Regions from separate parts of the Ectopseudomonas mendocina genome, predicted to be linked through region 2. Evidence: riboswitches for the same ligand, from Rfam matches in the RefSeq annotation. Region 2 holds a riboswitch; the other holds the start of a gene.
The links. A riboswitch is a leader RNA that binds a small molecule or an ion and turns the genes downstream of it on or off. The one in region 2 is predicted to bind cobalamin.
Positions count from the first base shown of each region.

Region 1: another riboswitch for cobalamin. It lies ahead of C7A17_RS05700 (energy-coupling factor ABC transporter permease); the one in region 2 lies ahead of C7A17_RS14555 (TonB-dependent receptor domain-containing protein).

Region 1 covers NZ_CP027657.1:1,218,429-1,222,905, forward strand. Annotated here, with positions in the region: gene amn (AMP nucleosidase) at 1-1,279, opposite strand, end outside; gene C7A17_RS05695 (hypothetical protein) at 1,407-2,126, shown strand; gene C7A17_RS05700 (energy-coupling factor ABC transporter permease) at 2,136-2,816, opposite strand; cobalamin riboswitch at 2,869-3,071, opposite strand; gene C7A17_RS05705 (PaaI family thioesterase) at 3,124-3,555, opposite strand; gene C7A17_RS05710 (acyl-CoA dehydrogenase family protein) at 3,569-4,477, opposite strand, start outside.
Region 2 covers NZ_CP027657.1:3,108,364-3,112,840, forward strand. Annotated here, with positions in the region: gene C7A17_RS14550 (cobalamin-binding protein) at 1-6, shown strand, start outside; gene C7A17_RS14555 (TonB-dependent receptor domain-containing protein) at 149-2,014, opposite strand; cobalamin riboswitch at 2,100-2,304, opposite strand; gene dxs (1-deoxy-D-xylulose-5-phosphate synthase) at 2,377-4,272, opposite strand; gene C7A17_RS14565 (alpha/beta fold hydrolase) at 4,355-4,477, opposite strand, start outside.

The sequences.
Region 1 (4,477 bases), 1.9 Mb from region 2:
CGTAGGGCACCCGCAGGCGATAGCCCTGGGCTGCGATGGTGCCGCTTTCCATGTCCACCGCCACCGCGCGCGACAGGTTGATCAGCGGGCGCTCCTGGGCCCAGCGCAGTTCCCAGTTGCGGTCGTCGTAGGTCAGCACGGTGCCGGTGCGCAGGCGCTTCTTCAGCTCGTCGCCCTGCTCGCCAGTGACCAGCTTGGCCGCCTCTTGCAGCGCCTGCTGCACTTCGGCCAGCGCCGGCAGGGGAATGTTCGGCGGCAGCACGCGGTCGAGAATGCCGTCACGGCGCATGTAGGCGTGGGCCAGCACATAGTCGCCGATGGTCTGCGACTGACGCAGGCCGCCACAGTGGCCGATCATCAACCAGCAGTGGGGGCGCAGCACGGCCAGGTGGTCGGTGATGTTCTTGGCGTTGGACGGGCCGACGCCGATATTGACCAGGGTGATGCCGTGGCCATCCTCGGCCTGCAGGTGGTAGGCCGGCATCTGATAGCGGTGCCAGACCACATTCTCGATGATTGCCTGCATCTCGCCTTCGGCCATGCCACGCTCGACCACCACATTGCCCGGCAGCACCATGCGGGTGAAGCGCGAGTCGCCCACCAGCATGTCCAGGCCGTGACGGATGAACTGGTCGACATAACGATGGTAGTTGGTCAACAGGATCCAAGGCTGCACATGGCGCCAGTCGCTGCCGGTGTAGTGCTGGATGCGCTTGAGCGAAAAATCGGTGCGCGCCGCGTCGAACAGCGCCAGCGGCAGCGGGTCGATGTTCTCCCAGTCGTACAGGCCATCGGCGGTGCCGTCGGTGGCGGCGGACAGGTCGGTGCTGGGGAATACGCGCGCCAGCTCGGCGGCGGTCACACCACTGCCGGCCAGCTCATCGCCGCCCTCGACCACGTACGGGTAAGGAATGTTCTGCTGGCTGCGGCCGACTTCCACGCGCAGGGTGAAATCGTTCATCAGCGGACGCAGTTGCTCCAGCAGGTATTTGCGGAAGGCCGCCGGCTGGGTCACGGTGATGGCGTAGGTGCCAGGCACCTGCACCTTGGCGTAGGCGCGCACGGTGGTCGGCACCTCGCCCTGGCACAGGTAGGTCAGGCGCAATTCGGGGTAGCGGAACAGGCAGTGCTCGCTGGCATCGGGACGGATGCGCTCCTTGAGGTAGCGTTTGAGCGCGTGGCTCAGGGCGCCAGTGGCCTCCTGGTGCAACGCGGCGAGGCGATCGACGGCCTCTTCGGGCGTGAGGGCAACGATGAAATCATCTGAGCAGGCTTTCACTGTGCATCTTCCTGACTGAACGTACGCGCCTATCTTGCCTGCATACGGTGACGAAAACATAGCGCGACAGGACTCACCACCCGACGGCCGAGACTAGACTTGGAGCTACTCGTCGGAGGTCATTACCATGGTTCGTCCAATCCTTCTGCTGCTGGCTGTCGTTTCCTGCTTCAGCGTTCAGGCAGGTGAGCTGGACGGTCACTACCGCGCCACGCTCGACGGCCTGCCGACCGTGCTGATTCTGCGCCAGCAGGGCAATCAGGTTGAGGGGCAATACGTTGAGAATCAGACCCTGCGCCTGAATCTGAAGGGCCACTACGATGGACAGGTGCTGCGCGCCGAGATCAGCGATCCACAGTCCGGCCTGCTGCTGGCCAACATGAACGCCACCTACGCCAATGCCATGCTCAACACCAGCATCGCGGCTCGCAACCCACGCAACGGCGAGGTACTGGAACGTCAGACACTATTCCAGCGCGAAGCAGCAGCCCCCCCACCTGCAGCAGGCGTTCAGGATTCGGCACTGGTCGGCACCTGGGTGCACGAGAAGATCATCAACAGTGGCGGCGCCAACTTCGCTTCGTTCAACACCGTGATGACCCTGCAGTTGAACGCCGATGGCAGCGTCACGCAGTGGAGCCGCTCGGCCGGCGGCGGCAGCGACTGGAGCTACGACAGCCCCGGCGAGGTGCAGTACAGCGGCCAATGGCGCAGCCAGGACGGCATGCTGATGGTGCGCCTGGCAGGCGCCGCCGATTATCAACCCGCTGCCTATTACCGCTTCAGCGACCAGTATCTGGTCACCGAGAGCAATACCGGCAAGATGATCTGGCAGCGCCGCCGCTAAACGACTGGGTCAGGCCGCCTGGTGCAGGCGCACGTTGAACAGCGGCCCCTGGCTGAAACGCGACAACGCCTTGGCACCGGCCAGCACGCCCAGGTCGATCAGCGGCTCGATCAGGATCACGCTCATGTAAGCCAGGCCGAAGCTGCCCACTGCTGCCAGGTTTTCGCTGGAAAAGCCGTGACCGTAGAAGGCCCAGAACGCGACCCAGGCGACGATGCCACCCTGGTAGGCAGTCGACAGTGCCAGTGCCTGCTTATAGGAAAGATCGACGTAGGCGGTACCCGGCGCAACGATGCGCTTGGCCAGCAGGCTGATGCCCCACAACGGGATCAACAGCGTGGTGACGTTCATGCCGTACTGCGGCAGGTCGAACTGGGCGAACAGCAGCCCCTGCAGCAACAGCCCCGCGGCCAGGCCGATGGCAGCAGCACCGGCACCGAACAGCAACAACAGGGTAGAACCGAGGATCAGATGCACCTCGGAAACACCCACCGGGTGATGCGGGAATACTTCGAAGAAGCAGAACACCAGGGCGGTGGTCAGCAGGCTGCGCAAAGCCAGGGCGGCGACACCACCGTTGCTGCGGACGCTGTCCAGGGCGAGTTTGGCGGTCAGGCCGAAAGCGGTGACGGCCGTTGCGTAGCTGAGGAGGATCTTGGCGCCTTCGACGACACCGGGTTCGATATGCATGCGAGTTCCTTGTTCGCGCCCACCGCGCGACGATTCGGATGAAGGTTGGGCGAAACGCCCGTTGTCGATGGCAGGTCTCCTGGCTCACGGCTTGGCACTCCGCCCGCCTTCCCGACCGAAGTCAGTGGCATGAGGGCATCGTTCGCCGCTTACAGTTGCGGGGGCAGCCAGGGCATTGGCGAGATTCGCCGCACCCTGTTCCCTTTTCATCCGCGTCACATGCGTGCACGCAGAACCATCGAGCGCAAGATTACTCGCCTGCTCGGCTAAAAAACAGCGTGCCTGGCCATCCGCTCTCGGCTCTCGCTCAGGCCGGCAACGTCACCACCGCCATGGTCACCGAAGCCTTGCTGTACAGGCGCTTCTGGCCGCTCTCCTCGCCGAACACCTCGGCCTCAACCACCGTGGCCTGGCGCCCGGCCTTGAGCACCTCGGCGCGGCAGAACAGGCGCGTGCTACGCGCCGGGCGCAGGAGGTTGACCTTGAATTCCAGGGTCAGCACCGTCTGCCCTTCGGCCACCAACGTCGCGGCGGCGGCACCGGCAGCATGATCGGCCAGAGTGGTCTGCACACCAGCATGGATGAAACCGTTCTGCTGCAGGTGGCGCGGCAGGATATCCAGCGCCGCCTCGACCCACCCTGGGCCGCAGTCGGTGGCACGAATGCCGAGATCCTGGATGAAATTGGCGTCGGCGAAGCCTTGCTCAACCAGCTCCCGATAACGCGGATGAGCGTGCATGGCGAACCTCCGATCAGGCCAGGTGCGGCGTGCTACGCGCCAGCAGCGCCTCGACGTCGACACCACGCGGCAAGGTGCCGTAGACCCGGCCACGGCCCTCCAGACGGCTGGCGATAAAGGCATCGGAGACGGTGGCGTTGCCCGCTTCCAGCAGCAGCTTGGCCTGCAGCGCCACGGCCATGTCTTCGGTGAGCTGGCGGGCGCGGTACTGGATATCGGCGGTATCGCTGAAGTCGGCCTTCAAACGCTGGATGTGCGCCTTCAGACGGGCATCACCGTGGCCGTCGCCCAGCTCGGCGAACAGCGCATCGAGCACGCCCGGTTCCTTGGACAAGGCGCGCAGCACGTCCAGACACTGCACGTTGCCCGAACCTTCCCAGATCGAGTTGACCGGCGCTTCGCGGTACAGGCGCGGCAGGATGGTTTCCTCGACGTAACCGGCGCCGCCCATGCACTCGCTGGCCTCGTAGATCATTTCCGGCGCACGCTTGCAGATCCAGTACTTGCCCACGGCAGTGACGAGGCGGGCGAACTTGTCTTCCTGCGCGTCATGCGAGTGGTCGAGCGCACGCCCCATGCGCATGCACAGCGCCAGCGCGGCTTCGCTCTCCAGCGCCAGGTCGGCCAGCACGTTCTGCATCAGCGGCTGGTCTGCGAGCAGCTTGCCGCCGACCTGGCGGTGTGCGCAGTGGTGCGCGGCCTGGGTCAGCGCCTGACGCATCAAGCTGCTGGAGCCGACCATGCAATCGAAGCGCGTCATCGCCACCATCTCGATGATGGTGGGCACGCCGCGTCCTTCCTCGCCAAGCATCCAGGCGAAGGCACCGCGGTACTCCACCTCGCTGGAGGCGTTGGCCCAGTTACCCAGCTTGTTCTTCAGGCGCTGGATGTAGAACGCGTTGCGCGTGCCGTCAGGGCGGTG
Region 2 (4,477 bases):
CGGTAGCGCTTCCAGGCGGTGCGCGTGGCACACCCTACAGGGCGAATCGTTACGGCGTACTGCTTCGCGACGGCTGCATGGATGCAGGAGGTAGAGCGACGCAGGAAGCCAAAGCCGAGTACGCTCTACGAGGGGGTACGCATCAACATTAGAGTTGCGGTGTCCAGGTTACGGCCAGCAGTGCGGTGCGCCCTGCGCTGTTGTAGCCGAAACGGCCATTGGGTGTACTGTAGGTGGCTTCTGCGTAATCCTTGTCCAGCAGGTTATCCAGCTTCAGGCTAAGCCCCAGTTCCTCATTGGCCTGCCAGGCTGCGCGGAGGCTGAGCAGGCCGTAGCCACTCATTTCGATCTCGTTGTCGGCATCGTCGTAGCGACCACTGAGCGCACGCCAGCCGGCTCCGAGCGAGACGTCACCAAAACGGCGGTCGATATCCAGACTCAATGTGCGTTTGGCGCGGCGCTGCAGGGTATGGCCGCTGGCGCGGTCACGTGGGTCGATCAGGGCCAGAGAGAGATTGCCCTGCCAACCGAACAGTTCCTGTTGTACGGCTGCTTCGAAGCCATTGATGCGTGCTGTCTGCACGTTCTGCGGGATGAAGTTCTCGTCCAGAACGATGGCGTCCTCGATCTCGGTGCGGTACACGGACGTCTGCAGGGAGCCCGTGTCGCTGTAGCGGCTGCGCCACTGCAGTTCGTAGCTTTTGGAACGTTCCGGGGCGAGGTCGGGGTTGGCGCTGGCAAAGCACATGCCACCAAAGCAGAAATCCGGGTAATACAAGTCGTTGAAGGTCGGCGCGCGGAAACCTTCGCTATACGACAGGATCAGGTCGTTGGCATTGTTGAGGGGCAAGGTCAATGCTGCGTTCCAGGTGTTCTCGCTACCGAATTGTTGGTTGTCGTCGTGGCGCACTCCCAGCTCGGTCGAGAACGTTTCTCCGGTATAACGATGCTGGACGAAGGCCGCTCGGTTCCAGCGTGAGTCCTCGACGAAATCCGTCGTGCCCTGCGCTCGATCTTCATACCAGTCCAGCCCCAGCAGCAGTTGGTGGTTTTCGTTGAGTGTCAGAGTGTTCAGCCAATTGGCTGCGTCACGATAGGTATTGAATTGGCTGATAGTGCCGCCTGGCTGATCGTTGCCACTGTCGCGCTTGTCTTCGCTATGACCCAGTTCCAGGCGACTGCTCCATACCTCGTTGAAGCGTGCATCGAGGAAGCCAGAGATGCTGCTGAGCAAGAAGTCGGTAGTCGGCAGAGACCCGGTAAAGACATCGTCGTATTCCACCTGTCCGCGCTGTTCGAGCGCACTGAAGCCAATTTGTAGATCGTCGTTGAAACGGTGCGAAAGATTCAGACTGAGTGAGCGATTGCGGTAGGCGTCGTCGTCGCCATTGGCACCGAAACTGTCGCGGGTCGCGTCAATACCGGCTGTCTCATCCAGAGCGGCGCCCAGATGAAAGCGAGTGCGTTCGTCGCCGCCGGAGAGACCGAGGCTGCGTTGGTAAGTGCTGTCGCTGCCAGCGGCCAGGCGGGCGTAAGGCTTGAGACCCAGTCCATCGCCCTGGCGGGTGAAAATCTGGATCACCCCGCCAATGGCGTCAGAGCCGTAGAGCGCCGAACGGGCGCCGCGTACGACTTCGATACGCTCGATCTGATCGGGGGCGAGAAACTCCAGGCTGCTGGTGCCGCTGGAGGCGGCCGCGATACGTTGGCCGTCGACCAGTACCAGGGTTTGTGCCGTGCTGGTGCCGCGCAGGAACACGCCCGTCTGGCTGCCGACACCGCCAGTACGGACGATGCTGAGACCTGGCACGCGCTCCAGCAACTCGGTAACGCTACTGGCCTGCAGGCGTTCGATATCGTCCCGCTCGAAGACGGTGGTAGCCGCAGTAGCCTGCGCTTGCGGTTCGGCCAGACGTCCGGAGGTGACCACCAGAGGCTCGGTCGTATAAGGCTCTGCGGCCAGTGCAAGGCCGGGCATGACGGCGATGGCCAGCGCCAGACGGGACAGTTTCATTCTCTTTCCTCAAAGGTCGGCAGACTTTCGAGGAGGGCAGGAGCAAGCGCGCAGGGCGGCGCTTGACCGTGCTGCCCTCCGCAACACCAGTCGCACCGCCTTGGCCGGTCTCCGGGCTCTCGACCCGCGCCCGCCTTCCCAGGTTGCCCCAGTGGCTGTTGGACGCGGCGCACGCTCAGCGCGTGCAGTCGATTACCGTTGCGGGGGCAGCGCCGGGATTGCTCATGACGAGCGCACCGGCTTCCCGTTTAACACTGCTTGCGCAGCGCACCCTGGCGGAACATGAAGTGCGCGAACCTTAGTGCGCACGCATATGAATGACAAGCAAGCTCCGCTCATTCAACGATGAGCGGGCTTCATGCTCAGGCCTGAAGCAAATCCAGACGCTGACGTACCGCGCGTTCGATGCCGGCTTCGTCGAGGCCGCACTCGGCAAGCATCTGACTCGGTTTCGCGTGCTCGACGTAGTAGTCGGGCAGGCCCAGGTGCAGCATCGGCACCTGGCGGTTCTCGGCGGCGAAGAATTCGCTGACCGCACTGCCAGCGCCGCCCATGATGCTGTTTTCCTCGATGGTCACCAGCAGCGCGTGGTTGCCCGCCAGTTCGCGCAGCAGGGCTTCGTCCAGCGGTTTGACGAAGCGCATGTCGACCACCGTGGCGTCCAGGGTTTCACCCACACGCAGGGCTTCGGCCAGTTGCACGCCGAAGGCCAGCAGGGCGACGCCCTTGCCCTGGCGGCGTACCACGGCTTTGCCAATCTCCAACGGCTCCAGACCAGCATCGAGCGCTGCATTGGGGCCAGTGCCGCGCGGGTAGCGAACCGCTGCAGGACCGTCGAACAGGTGGCCGGTGGTGAGCATGCGGCGCATCTCGTTCTCGTCGCTCGGCGTCATCACCAGCATGCCGGGGATGCAGCGCAGGTAGGACAGATCGAAGCTGCCGGCATGGGTCGGGCCGTCTTCGCCGACCAGGCCGGCACGGTCGATGGCGAACAGCACATCAAGGTGCTGCACGGCCACGTCGTGGATCAGTTGGTCATAGGCGCGCTGGAGGAAGGTGGAGTAGATCGCCACCACCGGCTTGGCGCCTTCGCAGGCCATGCCGGCCGCGAGGGTCACGGCGTGCTGCTCGGCAATGGCGACGTCGAAGTAGCGCTCGGGGAAGCGCTCGCTGAAATCCACCAGATCCGAGCCTTCCTTCATCGCCGGGGTGATACCGACCAGGCGCGCGTCCTGCTCGGCCATGTCGCACAGCCACTGGCCGAACACGTTGGAATATTTCGGGCCGCTGGGTTTCTTCGGGGCGGCGACCGGGGTTACCGGTTCCAGCTTGGTGATGGCGTGGTAGCCGATCGGGTCGGCCTCGGCAGGGGCGAAGCCCTTGCCCTTCTTGGTCACCACATGCAGGAACTGCGGCCCGTCGAGGTCGCGCATATTGCGCAGCGTTGCGAGCAGGGTGGGCAGGTCGTGGCCATCGATGGGGCCGACGTAGTTCCAGCCTAGTTCTTCGAACAGGGTACCGGGCACCAGCATGCCCTTGGCGTGTTCCTCGACCTTGCGCGCGATTTCCCAGGCGCCGGGCAGGCGCGAGAGGATCTTCTTGCTGCCCTCGCGCATGCTGGCGTAGGTACGGCTGGAGATGATCTTGGCCAGGTAGTTGGACAGGCCGCCGACATTCTTGGAGATCGACATGTCGTTGTCGTTGAGGATCACCAGCATGTTGGCGCCGACGTCGGTGGCGTGGTTGAGCGCTTCGAAGGCCATGCCGGCAGTCAGTGCGCCGTCGCCGATCACCGCCACGCTCTTGCGCTTTTCGCCCTTCAGGCGGGCGGCAATGGCCATGCCCAGCGCCGCGCTGATGCTGGTGCTGGAGTGGCCGACGCCGAAGGTGTCGTACTCACTCTCGCTGCGCCGCGGGAAGGCGGCCAGACCGTCCTTCTGGCGCAGGCTGCCCATGCGCTCGCGACGACCGGTGAGGATCTTGTGCGGGTAGGCTTGGTGGCCGACGTCCCACACCAGACGGTCATCGGGGGTGTCGAAGACGTAATGCAGGGCGATGGTCAGCTCGATCACGCCGAGGCCGGCACCGAAGTGCCCGCCGCTCTGGCCAACGCTGTAGAGCAGGTATTGGCGCAGTTCGTCAGCGAGGGTTTCCAGGTCCGCTTCGGCCAGGCGGCGCAGTTCGTCCGGCGTGTTGGCGCTGTCGAGCAGCGGCGTCAACGGGCGCTCGCGGGGGATCTCGTGGAAAGTGGTCGGCATCAGGCGAATCGTTATAGGTGTAAAAGATGCGGCAGTTTACCTGATGCCAGGAAAACAGCCCAATCCGCTGACCACATCGCCGTTACCGGTAGTGTCTTGCGAGGAAATCCAGCAGCAGGGCGCTGACCCGTTCTCCGCATTCGGCCTGCAGCCAGTGGCCTGCACCCGGCAGGTCGTGGCGTTCCAGGTGCGGCACCTTGTCGCC